2 regions of the Bradyrhizobium sp. 172 genome follow, and region 1 is predicted to be linked to the other one. Evidence: predicted binding sites of a transcription regulator. Region 1 holds the regulator's gene; the other holds the start of a gene.
The links. The regulator LexA, encoded in region 1, represses DNA repair genes until DNA is damaged. The targets are predictions, from matches to a motif close to TGTTCNNNNTGTGTTCNG.
Positions count from the first base shown of each region.

Region 2: the regulator LexA is predicted to act here: its motif matches at 2,485-2,502, upstream of IVB07_RS20325 (DUF3072 domain-containing protein).

Region 1 covers NZ_CP064701.1:3,786,361-3,790,894, reverse strand. The annotation lists gene glp (gephyrin-like molybdotransferase Glp) at 50-1,261, shown strand; gene lexA (transcriptional repressor LexA) at 1,438-2,139, shown strand; gene IVB07_RS18285 (hypothetical protein) at 2,634-3,068, shown strand; partial or broken gene IVB07_RS18280 (ComEC/Rec2 family competence protein) at 3,207-4,534, opposite strand, start outside.
Region 2 covers NZ_CP064701.1:4,207,620-4,212,153, reverse strand. The annotation lists gene IVB07_RS20345 (VOC family protein) at 1-212, opposite strand, end outside; gene IVB07_RS20340 (VOC family protein) at 441-839, opposite strand; gene IVB07_RS20335 (hypothetical protein) at 1,128-1,328, shown strand; gene IVB07_RS20330 (hypothetical protein) at 1,334-1,603, shown strand; gene IVB07_RS20325 (DUF3072 domain-containing protein) at 2,228-2,443, opposite strand; gene IVB07_RS20320 (hypothetical protein) at 2,604-2,819, shown strand; gene IVB07_RS20315 (hypothetical protein) at 2,988-3,368, shown strand; gene IVB07_RS20310 (hypothetical protein) at 3,391-3,900, opposite strand; gene IVB07_RS20305 (hypothetical protein) at 4,121-4,297, opposite strand; gene IVB07_RS20300 (hypothetical protein) at 4,468-4,534, opposite strand, start outside.

The DNA of each region.
Region 1 (4,534 bases):
GAAGACGTGCGGAACATTCGCCCGAACGTGCCGAGCAGGAGTTTTCGCCGTGGCCTTGATGCCGGTTTCTGACGCGCTTGCCGCGGTGCTGGCGGGTGCAGAGCCGCTGCCGGAAGAAATGATTTCCCTCGACGAGGCCTACCATCGCGTGCTCGCGCGTGACGTCGTGGCGCGGCGCACGCAGCCGCCGCAAGCGATGTCGGCGATGGACGGCTACGCGGTGCGCGCGGCCGACGCCGCGACGATCGATTCGGAGCTCACCGTCATCGGCGAAGTCGCAGCGGGCCGACCGTTCGAGGGGACGGTCGGAGCCGGCGAGGCCGTGCGGATCTTCACCGGCGGCGTCATTCCCTTTGGCGCGGACGCCGTCGTGATCCAGGAGGACACGGTCGCCGCCGGCAAGCGCATCACGATCAAGGAAGCCGCGATCGCCGGCCGGCACATCCGCCCCGCCGGCGTCGATTTCCGCGAGGGCGACGTGCTCCTGCGCAAGGGAAGCCGTCTGACCGAGCGAGACCTCGCGCTCGCCGCCGGGATGAATCATCCGCACCTTGCCGTTGTCAGGCGTCCGAAGGTCGCGATTCTCGCCACCGGCGACGAGCTGGTGATGCCGGGCACCACGCCCGGCCACGGCCAGATCGTCTATTCCAACGGCTACGCCCTGCACGCGCTCGCCCGCAGCGAGGGCGCCGAGACCATCGACCTCGGTATTGCCGCCGACACGCTCGAGGCCACCACCGCCGGCATCCGCCGCGCCCGCGAGAGCGGCGCCGACGTCCTGATCACGACCGGCGGCGCATCGGTCGGCGACCACGATCTGGTCCAGCAGGCACTGCGGGACGAAGGCATCGCGATGGCGTTCTGGAAGATCGCGATGCGGCCAGGCAAGCCGATGATGCACGGGCGACTCGGCGCAATGGGTGTGATCGGCCTGCCGGGCAATCCCGTATCGTCCTACGTGTGCGCTTTCCTGTTCATGGTGCCGCTGATTCGCGCCCTGTCGGGCCGTTCAGTGATTCACCATCGCCGTGAACGCGCCGTGCTCGGCCGCGACGTCGGCGCCAACGACCAGCGCGAGGACTATCTGCGCGCGCATCTTGAGGAGCGTGACGATGGCACACGCGTCGTTGTTCCCGTCAATCATCAGGACTCTTCGCTGCTTGCGAATCTCGCTGCAGCACAGGTACTTCTCGTCCGCGCACCATTCGCGCCGAAGGCCGAAGCCGGCACGGCTTGCGAAGTGTTGCGGCTCCCCGTCTGAGCGCCCCCGCAACGCGCGTTCCGCGCACTTTGCTCTGTTCACGGTAAATTAAGCAGTTGCGGAACATGTATCGAACATATAGTGTCTGTTCATGATTTGTTTCGAGCATGCAGCGGCTTATGGCCGAATTCAGCGTCTCGGAATCGGACGACATCAACCGGGGGACTTTGGTCGAGATGTTAACGCGCAAACAATACGAGCTTCTGCGGTTCATCAGTGAACGTCTGAAGGAAAGCGGCGTGCCGCCCTCCTTCGACGAGATGAAGGATGCGCTCGATCTGCGCTCGAAGTCGGGCATCCATCGCCTGATCACGGCGCTCGAGGAGCGTGGCTTCATCCGACGCCTGCCCAACCGCGCCCGTGCGATTGAAGTCATCAAGCTGCCGGAGCTCCAGGCAGCCGCTGGCAGCCGCCGCGGCTTCACGCCGAGCGTCATCGAGGGCAATCTCGGCAAGGTGCGTGCGAGCGCGAGCCTGCCCGCTGACGAGGGCGAACGTCCCGTCGCGGTGCCGGTGATGGGCCGCATCGCGGCCGGCACGCCGATCGAGGCGTTGCAGACCCGCAGCCATACTATCAGCGTACCGCCTGACATGCTCGGCTCGGGCGAGCATTACGCGCTGGAAGTGCGCGGCGACTCGATGGTCGAAGCCGGCATTCTCGACGGCGACATGGCCCTGATCCAGCGCAACGAGAGCGCCGATACCGGCGACATCGTGGTGGCGCTGATCGACGACGAGGAAGCGACGCTGAAGCGCTTCCGCCGTCGCGGCGCCTCGATCGCGCTCGAGCCCGCCAACGCGGCCTATGAGGTCCGCATCCTGCCGCCCAACCGGGTGAAGATTCAGGGCAAGCTGATCGGGCTTTACCGGAAGTACTGATACCGGGAGTCCTTTCTATCGGCAGTACTTCATATCGGAAGCACTTCATGCCGGAGGTGCTTGGCGCCTCGCGCGCTTCCGATCGGCATCGCCGGTCAGAGATTGGAGCGGATCATCGTCCGCTCCGGCTGGATAGCCTTTCTGGTTCTGCACAGACTATCCGGCCCCTCCTCCAACGCTGGCTCCTCGCCACGCCGACGAAGCAGCACCGCTTCAAGCAGCACCGCTTCGCGGCTCGGTTGTTCGAGGAAACAGCGACCAGCGGTCAAGTTCGGCCGTTGCAGCCAAGTTGGCAATGTTCGCGTACGCGCCTCCCGAATGCATCGCGGCGAGCTTTGTTCCTATTGAATTCGGGAAAGATAATGTGATCGCGGCTTGCGGAAGCCAGCCGCAGATTTGCCCACAACCAAGCACAGCGTTCGTGCTTCCACTCTGATAGAGGCCTGCGCCTCGATAAGAGACGCGGGTTGCTATCCCAGCATGAGGAGCACCCGATGTGTGACTACAGCCTACATGCCGTCGCGTCGCGCCCCGCCGAAGTCGGCGAGACGATCGTCACGACAAGCTTCCGCGGCACCTCGACGCGCGGCTTCGCCTCTGCAGCCGATCCGTCCGTCGCCGTCTGCCTGCTGCCGGGGACGGAGCTCGCCTTCGCCGACGACGTCCGCTACGACAATCGCTGGATCTGGACGCGCACCATCAATTCCCGCGTCGGCAAGTTCGGCAAGATCGATCCGCACGTTCCCGACCGCCATCATGATGCGATCGAATTCCCCGACGGCAAATACGTGCTGGTGACGCAGCTCGTCGAAGGCCAGCGCGCGACGGTGCTGCAACTGCCGGTGACTCAGTCGGTCACCGAGCGCGAGCACAAGGCGCAGATCACCGCCGACAGGCAGCCGACCGTCACGCACCTGCCGATCGGCTGACAGAGCCGCCCTCCGGCTACGAGGTCGGAGGTCAGGATTGAATCGCCATCGCCGGCCGTGGCCGGCGAGATGGTGTGGTTTGCGCCCCGCGAATCCGAACGGACGCACCGAACCACTGCGTTGCTCCGCACCATCAGATCAATCGTCGGCTTGCAGGTCGGTGTCCGCCGGCGTTGCGTCCTTGATGCGAGGCGCGGTCGACTTTGGCGCGAGGCTGCCGTCGAAATCACCCTCGCCGGCGCCGGCCGGCAACCAGGGGCGGCTCGTGCCTCTCGCCCTCACTGCCTGAACCACAAAACCGTCACCACGCTGCGTCAGCGCCAGCGCGCTCTGGCTGGCGAGCCGCTGCCGATCGACCACCATCGCCGCGCAATCGGGCGGCGCGGGACGAGTCGTCACCACCAGGGCGGCCCGACTGCAATCGTCTGCGAGAGCGTCGACGCGCAGTGCCAGCGCGACCAGCCTCCCGTCGGCCAGTGGCGTCACGCAGCCGGATTCGTCGCAGGACACGCCATCGGCAAGCGAGGCTCTGCCCGCATCGCGCGGATCGGCGTCGGCAGCGAGCCATTCCTTGAGCAGAAAGCCGTCCTTGTTCGTCCTGATCAGGTGCAGATATCCGTCCCTGCCCCGCACCGCGACGCTCGCGCCATCCCCGGCAATCAGGATGTCGGGCTGCCGCGCCGACAGTCCCCAGAGGATCGCTGCCAGCAGCACCAGGGCGCCGGACCAGCGCAGCGGCGTGCGCAACAAGCCGAGCACAATGATTCCCAGGCTCGCCGCGATCAGCGGCGCGATCCCGAACGCCGGGATGCGGCCCACCGCGCCCGGCAAGGCCGCGACCCAGCGCGAGACCGCGACCATCCACTCGATGCCAATCCCCATCAGCCACCAGAACACGCTGTCCAGCCCGAACGGCGCAGCAAGCAGCCCCAACAGCCCCGCCGGCATCACCAGCGCAGAGACCACGGGCATCGCGCCGAGATTGGCGAGCACGCCGAACGGCGTGACACGGTGGAAATGAAAGGCGGCATAGGGCGTGGTCGCAAGTCCCGCAATCAGCGAAGCCATGAACAGCATCGCAATCTCGCGCCCACCCCAGTCGCAATGCGCGCAGTCGCCGAATTGTCCGGCGAGGCAAACAAATTGGGCATGCCGATTTGCACCAGTGCGACCAAGCCGAGCGTTGCCGCAAACGACATCTGAAAACTCGGATGCACCAGCGCTTCCGGCGCGACCGCCAGCACGATCAGCGCAGCCACAGCAAGCGTGCGGAAGGTGATGGCGCGGCGATCGACCATCACCGCGATCAGCACCACCGCCGTCATGAAGAACGACCTTTGCGTGGCGACCTCCGCGCCCGACAGCAGCAGGTAGAACGCAGCGGCGACCAGCGCGGCGGCGGCCGACCATTTCTTGATGGCGAAGCCGGCTGCCAGTCCGGGGATCAGAGCGAGCAGCGCGCGCAC
Region 2 (4,534 bases), 420 kb from region 1:
CAATTCCAGGTGAGCTCGACCAGCGGCGCGCCGCGCGTCTGCGGCTGCTTCTTCAGCGCCTCGAGATCGTCCGACGAGCACAGGAACACCAGCGTGAAACGCCCCTTGTCGTTCTCGATCCGCCGAACCTCCTTCAGCCCCAGCGCATCCTGGTAAAACTTCAGCGCGACATCGAGATTGCGCACGCGCAGCATGGTGTGGAGGTATCGCATGGTTGTTGCTCCCTGGGTGGATGGAGGGTTTTTGGTTCGGCCGAGCCGAAGGGAGTAGGAGATAGCAGGAAAATCCGGGGAGGGGCAGGGGGCGGGTGCACATGTGCATGAGGGTGAAGCCGGCTGATGAAGTAAATCAGCCGGCGAAATTTCAATGCACTCTCACCGAAAATCCAGTGCCGCACACGCGCCATTGGCTGTGTGTGCGGGGCGGTCTGCTGCCGCGACCTATTGCGCCGCGAGGCGGTGTCCGGCCTGCTCGATCGGCGGCATGAAGAGCGATACCGCCGTGCCTTCGGGGTCGCGAAACTGGAACGTCCTGTTGCCCCATGGCATCGTTTTCAACTCGTGCACCAGCGTAACCTTGTCTTTCAGGCGCTGATAATCCGCATCGATGTCTTCAACCTGAAACTCGATCACGGCGGTGCGGTTCGCGCCGGGCTCGGCACTGTTTTCTTTCCAGAGCGTGACCGTCTCGGCTGCGCCGATTGCGAGGTTGGCGCCCGGCGTCACGATCTTGGCGAACACCGGCGCGAGCCATTCGGCGGAACATCCGGTCACCATTTCGTAGAACGAAACCATGATTTTGATGTCAGTAGCGATCAGGCGAGTGGAGGCGAACTTCATGGCATGTCCTTTGGTTGACCGCAGATTTGAGCGGCATCGCGGGGCTCGTCGCACACCGCTGCTGCCACCCTGATGTCAGCAGTCACGATGCCGCGCCGAGCGCGCCGTGAATGGCGATGGCATTGCTCAAGCGCTAGAAAACGAGCCCTTCACGAAGCCCCTCAGCGCTAACCGGGTCCTCAGAACGTGACGCAAATCGCAGAACTGGGCCACCTCACTCACGGGGGACACGGGGTTGTTTAGCCGTTGGCAGATGAACTCCCCGCGGAACTCACGCGACTAACCGCTATGGCCAATATTCTAGGCGAGCTTCTGTTTGCACTTATCCGCTCGATTGTTGCCGGATGGGCGTATGCGCTCTGGGTCAAACTGGCGACATGGCTCGAGCCGAAAATTCAACGGCGTTGGGTGAAGATTGCCGTAGGAGGCCTCCTCGGCCTGGCAGCCTTTTTTATGATTCCGATCGTGATGGCGCTGTTGGGCCTTTGAAGACAATGAAATCCGTTCTCACCGTCGCACTGGCAATCGGGGCCCTCGTCTCGACGGTGCTGCTCGTCATGGAGCAGCTAACCGACTACTCCACCCCTGTGATGGCATGGGAGATGCCGGGTATATCCGCAGCTTACCTTTTCTGGGGAGCTGTCGGCAGTTCCGTTTTCTTGGGCGTCGCCATCACTTGGGCCGTGAACGCCATCGTTTACGGGGCGCCCGCTTTCGTTGTCCTTACAGTCATCAAGCTGGCAATCCGCGATCTGCCGAAGTGACAGAACTGAGCTCGGCGCGGAGCCGATGCTCAGCGCGCTCAAGAAAATGAGCGGCAGCAGGTCATGCAAGGCGCCTGACGCGCCTTGCATGATCGTCTGAAATTTCGCCTGCCGGCGAGCGGCCGGACGGCCGACATCATGAACCACGACGGAGTTCGAGGCGACGAATGCCCGTAAACGAAGGTCTCTCGTCGTGAAATGGTTTAGACGATACGCAGTTGGCTGCCTGATCGCGGTGCTCCTGTTCTCGGGCCGAGACAGTTACAAACGGCCCGGCGAAGACATGCGCTACGGGGCCATCCTTATGGTAGCCGCCGGTTGGCCTGTTGTTGCCGCGATTGTCGTGGGAAGCACCATCGGTGACATCGTACATGACGTGAAGCAAGGCAAAGCAGGATGAGTGCCCGGCTCGCAAAGCGACAGGCCGCGATCCCGGCATTGAAGTTGTGGAATCGACATTGCTCGTGCGCTCAATCGACGCTGTCTGTGCCCGACGAAATGCAGCGCGCTCAACGTTTGTGAATGCAGCGTTGGCCGAACGCCTGCAACCTTCCCGCGACACTTCTGATCATCGGTGAGTCATGTTCTTCCGTCTCGCAGGGGCGGGGCGTACATGCCCGCTGTCTACTTCTCGAGCCCGGCCTTTTGCCGCATCGTGTCGATCAGCTCTGACGCCTCTGCCTTGGTCAGATCCTTCTTGGGGAGGGGCTTGTGCGCCTGCTCGGCGAGGGTCTTGAGGTAGGATTCCTGGGCGCCGGTCATCGGGTCGTCGCCGAAAACCCAATCCTTCGGATCCTTTTGTGTGTTGTCCCCGGTGTTGTCAGCTGTCTTGTCAGCCATCGCGATCTCTCCTTTTCCACCTAACGTCGGCGCGCGCTTGTCGTTCCTCATTTGTTCGTCAGTCGAAAACGTGCGGAAATTGAACGTCTCGAGATCTGCCATGAAGAACCGACCTACTGGCCAGCGCGGAACAAGCGCTCCCGCCAAGCGTAGGTTCTGCATGAGCGAGAACCTGTCCCATCTCATCGAACATTCCGTGCAGATCGCCTGGGATTATCTGGAGCGCACCGGACAAGTCAGCGACGCGCCGTTCACCAGCCGCTTTCTCTCGGCCGCCGTCGAAGAGATGGTCCGCAAGGGCGAGCACAGACGCCTCATGCTGGCCAACCGGGCCATCACGGCGTTCGAGCGGCTTTCCAATAGGCAAGCTGCATAGATCGGTCCCCGGCCTTCGGTCGTCACTGCGCGGCGGTCCTGCAGTTCTCCGAGTGCAATTTGTTGAACCCCGGCGAAGCCCGGCGCGACCAACCGCCATGCTGCAAAGCCTGCTCGGCATCGGAATTGGCTTCGCGGCCTATGTGCTGAGACACCAAAGAGGAAAGTCGTGAAGGCGATCACACTGCTCGCGGTGGCGGCCATGCTGCTGGTGGAAATCTTCGGGTCGAAGGCGAGCGTCGGCGGCTCGATGAGCTTCATGCTGGTCTTTGTGCTCGTGATGCTGGCTGTCGCGATCTACGAGGCTTGGTCGAACGAGCGCGGCGCGATCGGATGGATCGTCAACCTGTTCGCTTCGGCGGTTGGCGGGCTGGTTGCGGTTGCCCTGATCGGGATGGCCGTGGAGGCGATGCTGCCATACCTTCACCTCGAAGGTTCGCTCGCGTCCTCGCAACATCCCCTGAAATACGTCCTAGTCGCAGCCATTGCGATCTGCATGGTGCTGGGATCATGGCTGCCGCTGTTGGCCGTCAACCGGTTTCGTCACTGAAGGGCACCCGGCGTCGCGCTCCCTAGCGCTTTGCTTCCTGCTTGCCACGCCTGATTTCCTCAGCCTCGTCCACCAGCTTCAAGGCGGCGCCGTCGTAGCTCAGCTTGAGCCCACGGCCGACAGTCCATATCCATCCGTCCCGGGAGTCCCTGGTTGGCTGGGCGTTGAACTGGTCGGAGATCGATTTGACGGCAGCGTCTTGGGGACCCGGATTGTTCAACTCCGCAATGACGCGCCAGATGCGATGTTTGGGATCAGGATTCCCAGGGTCAACGTCGTCGGCAAAGATCGTGACCTTGGCGCCGTCGACTGCGCACTCCAGGACGTAGGAATCGCGAATCTGACGGCAGCGGTAGCGACGTTGCGTGACGAGCTTGTTGGTTTCGTCGAATGTCATCCCTGGCGAAAAGCCGAGGATGTCGGACTTCTTCACGAGTGCCATAGACGCAGGCTTTAGAAAGCCGGGCTGTACCGCCACGAGAACGGCGGCAACAACAACGATCAAGCCGGCGACAACAATGGCAATCTTCATCAGCCCCTCACAAGAAACGTTCGACCATACAACAGCCGGAGCGTTCTACCAGCCATCGCCCTGCATGCTTCGAGCCTCCGGCTATTTTTGTAGGACTGCACCTTCGGAGGATCACAGCTTCGGAAGATCGCATGGGCACGTATCGGCTGGTCATGAACGTGAAAAACCGCCCCTGACATGACCAGGGGCGGCTTTCACCAAACGGGGTTTCGAACGCGATCTAGTGACCGGTGCCCGGCTTCGTCGTCTTCGGCGGCTTGCCGTCTTCGATCCGGCCTTCGTTGCGCAAGTCGCGACCTTCCTGGGCCTTCTTCTGGCTCTCGGGGGACTTGCCGTGTTCGTTCATCTCTTCTTTGATGAATCCGGCGCCTTCCTTCACTTTGCCTTCAACGCTCATGACGATCTCCTTGCTGGAGATGGGGCAACTCGCGGCAAGACCTGACCGTTCCGGTGCGCGCACGATTGTGAGGAGTGCATTCGACAGGTTCCAAAGACCCCTTCTCATGAAATGGCCGCGCCGCTTGTGGAAGCGACGCGGCCGGGAAGCGAGCCGTACAGGAAACCGGCTTACTTCTTGTTGCTGCGGGTCTTGGTACCGCCCTGGTCGCTGCCCGGGCCGGAGCCGCCCTGGCCG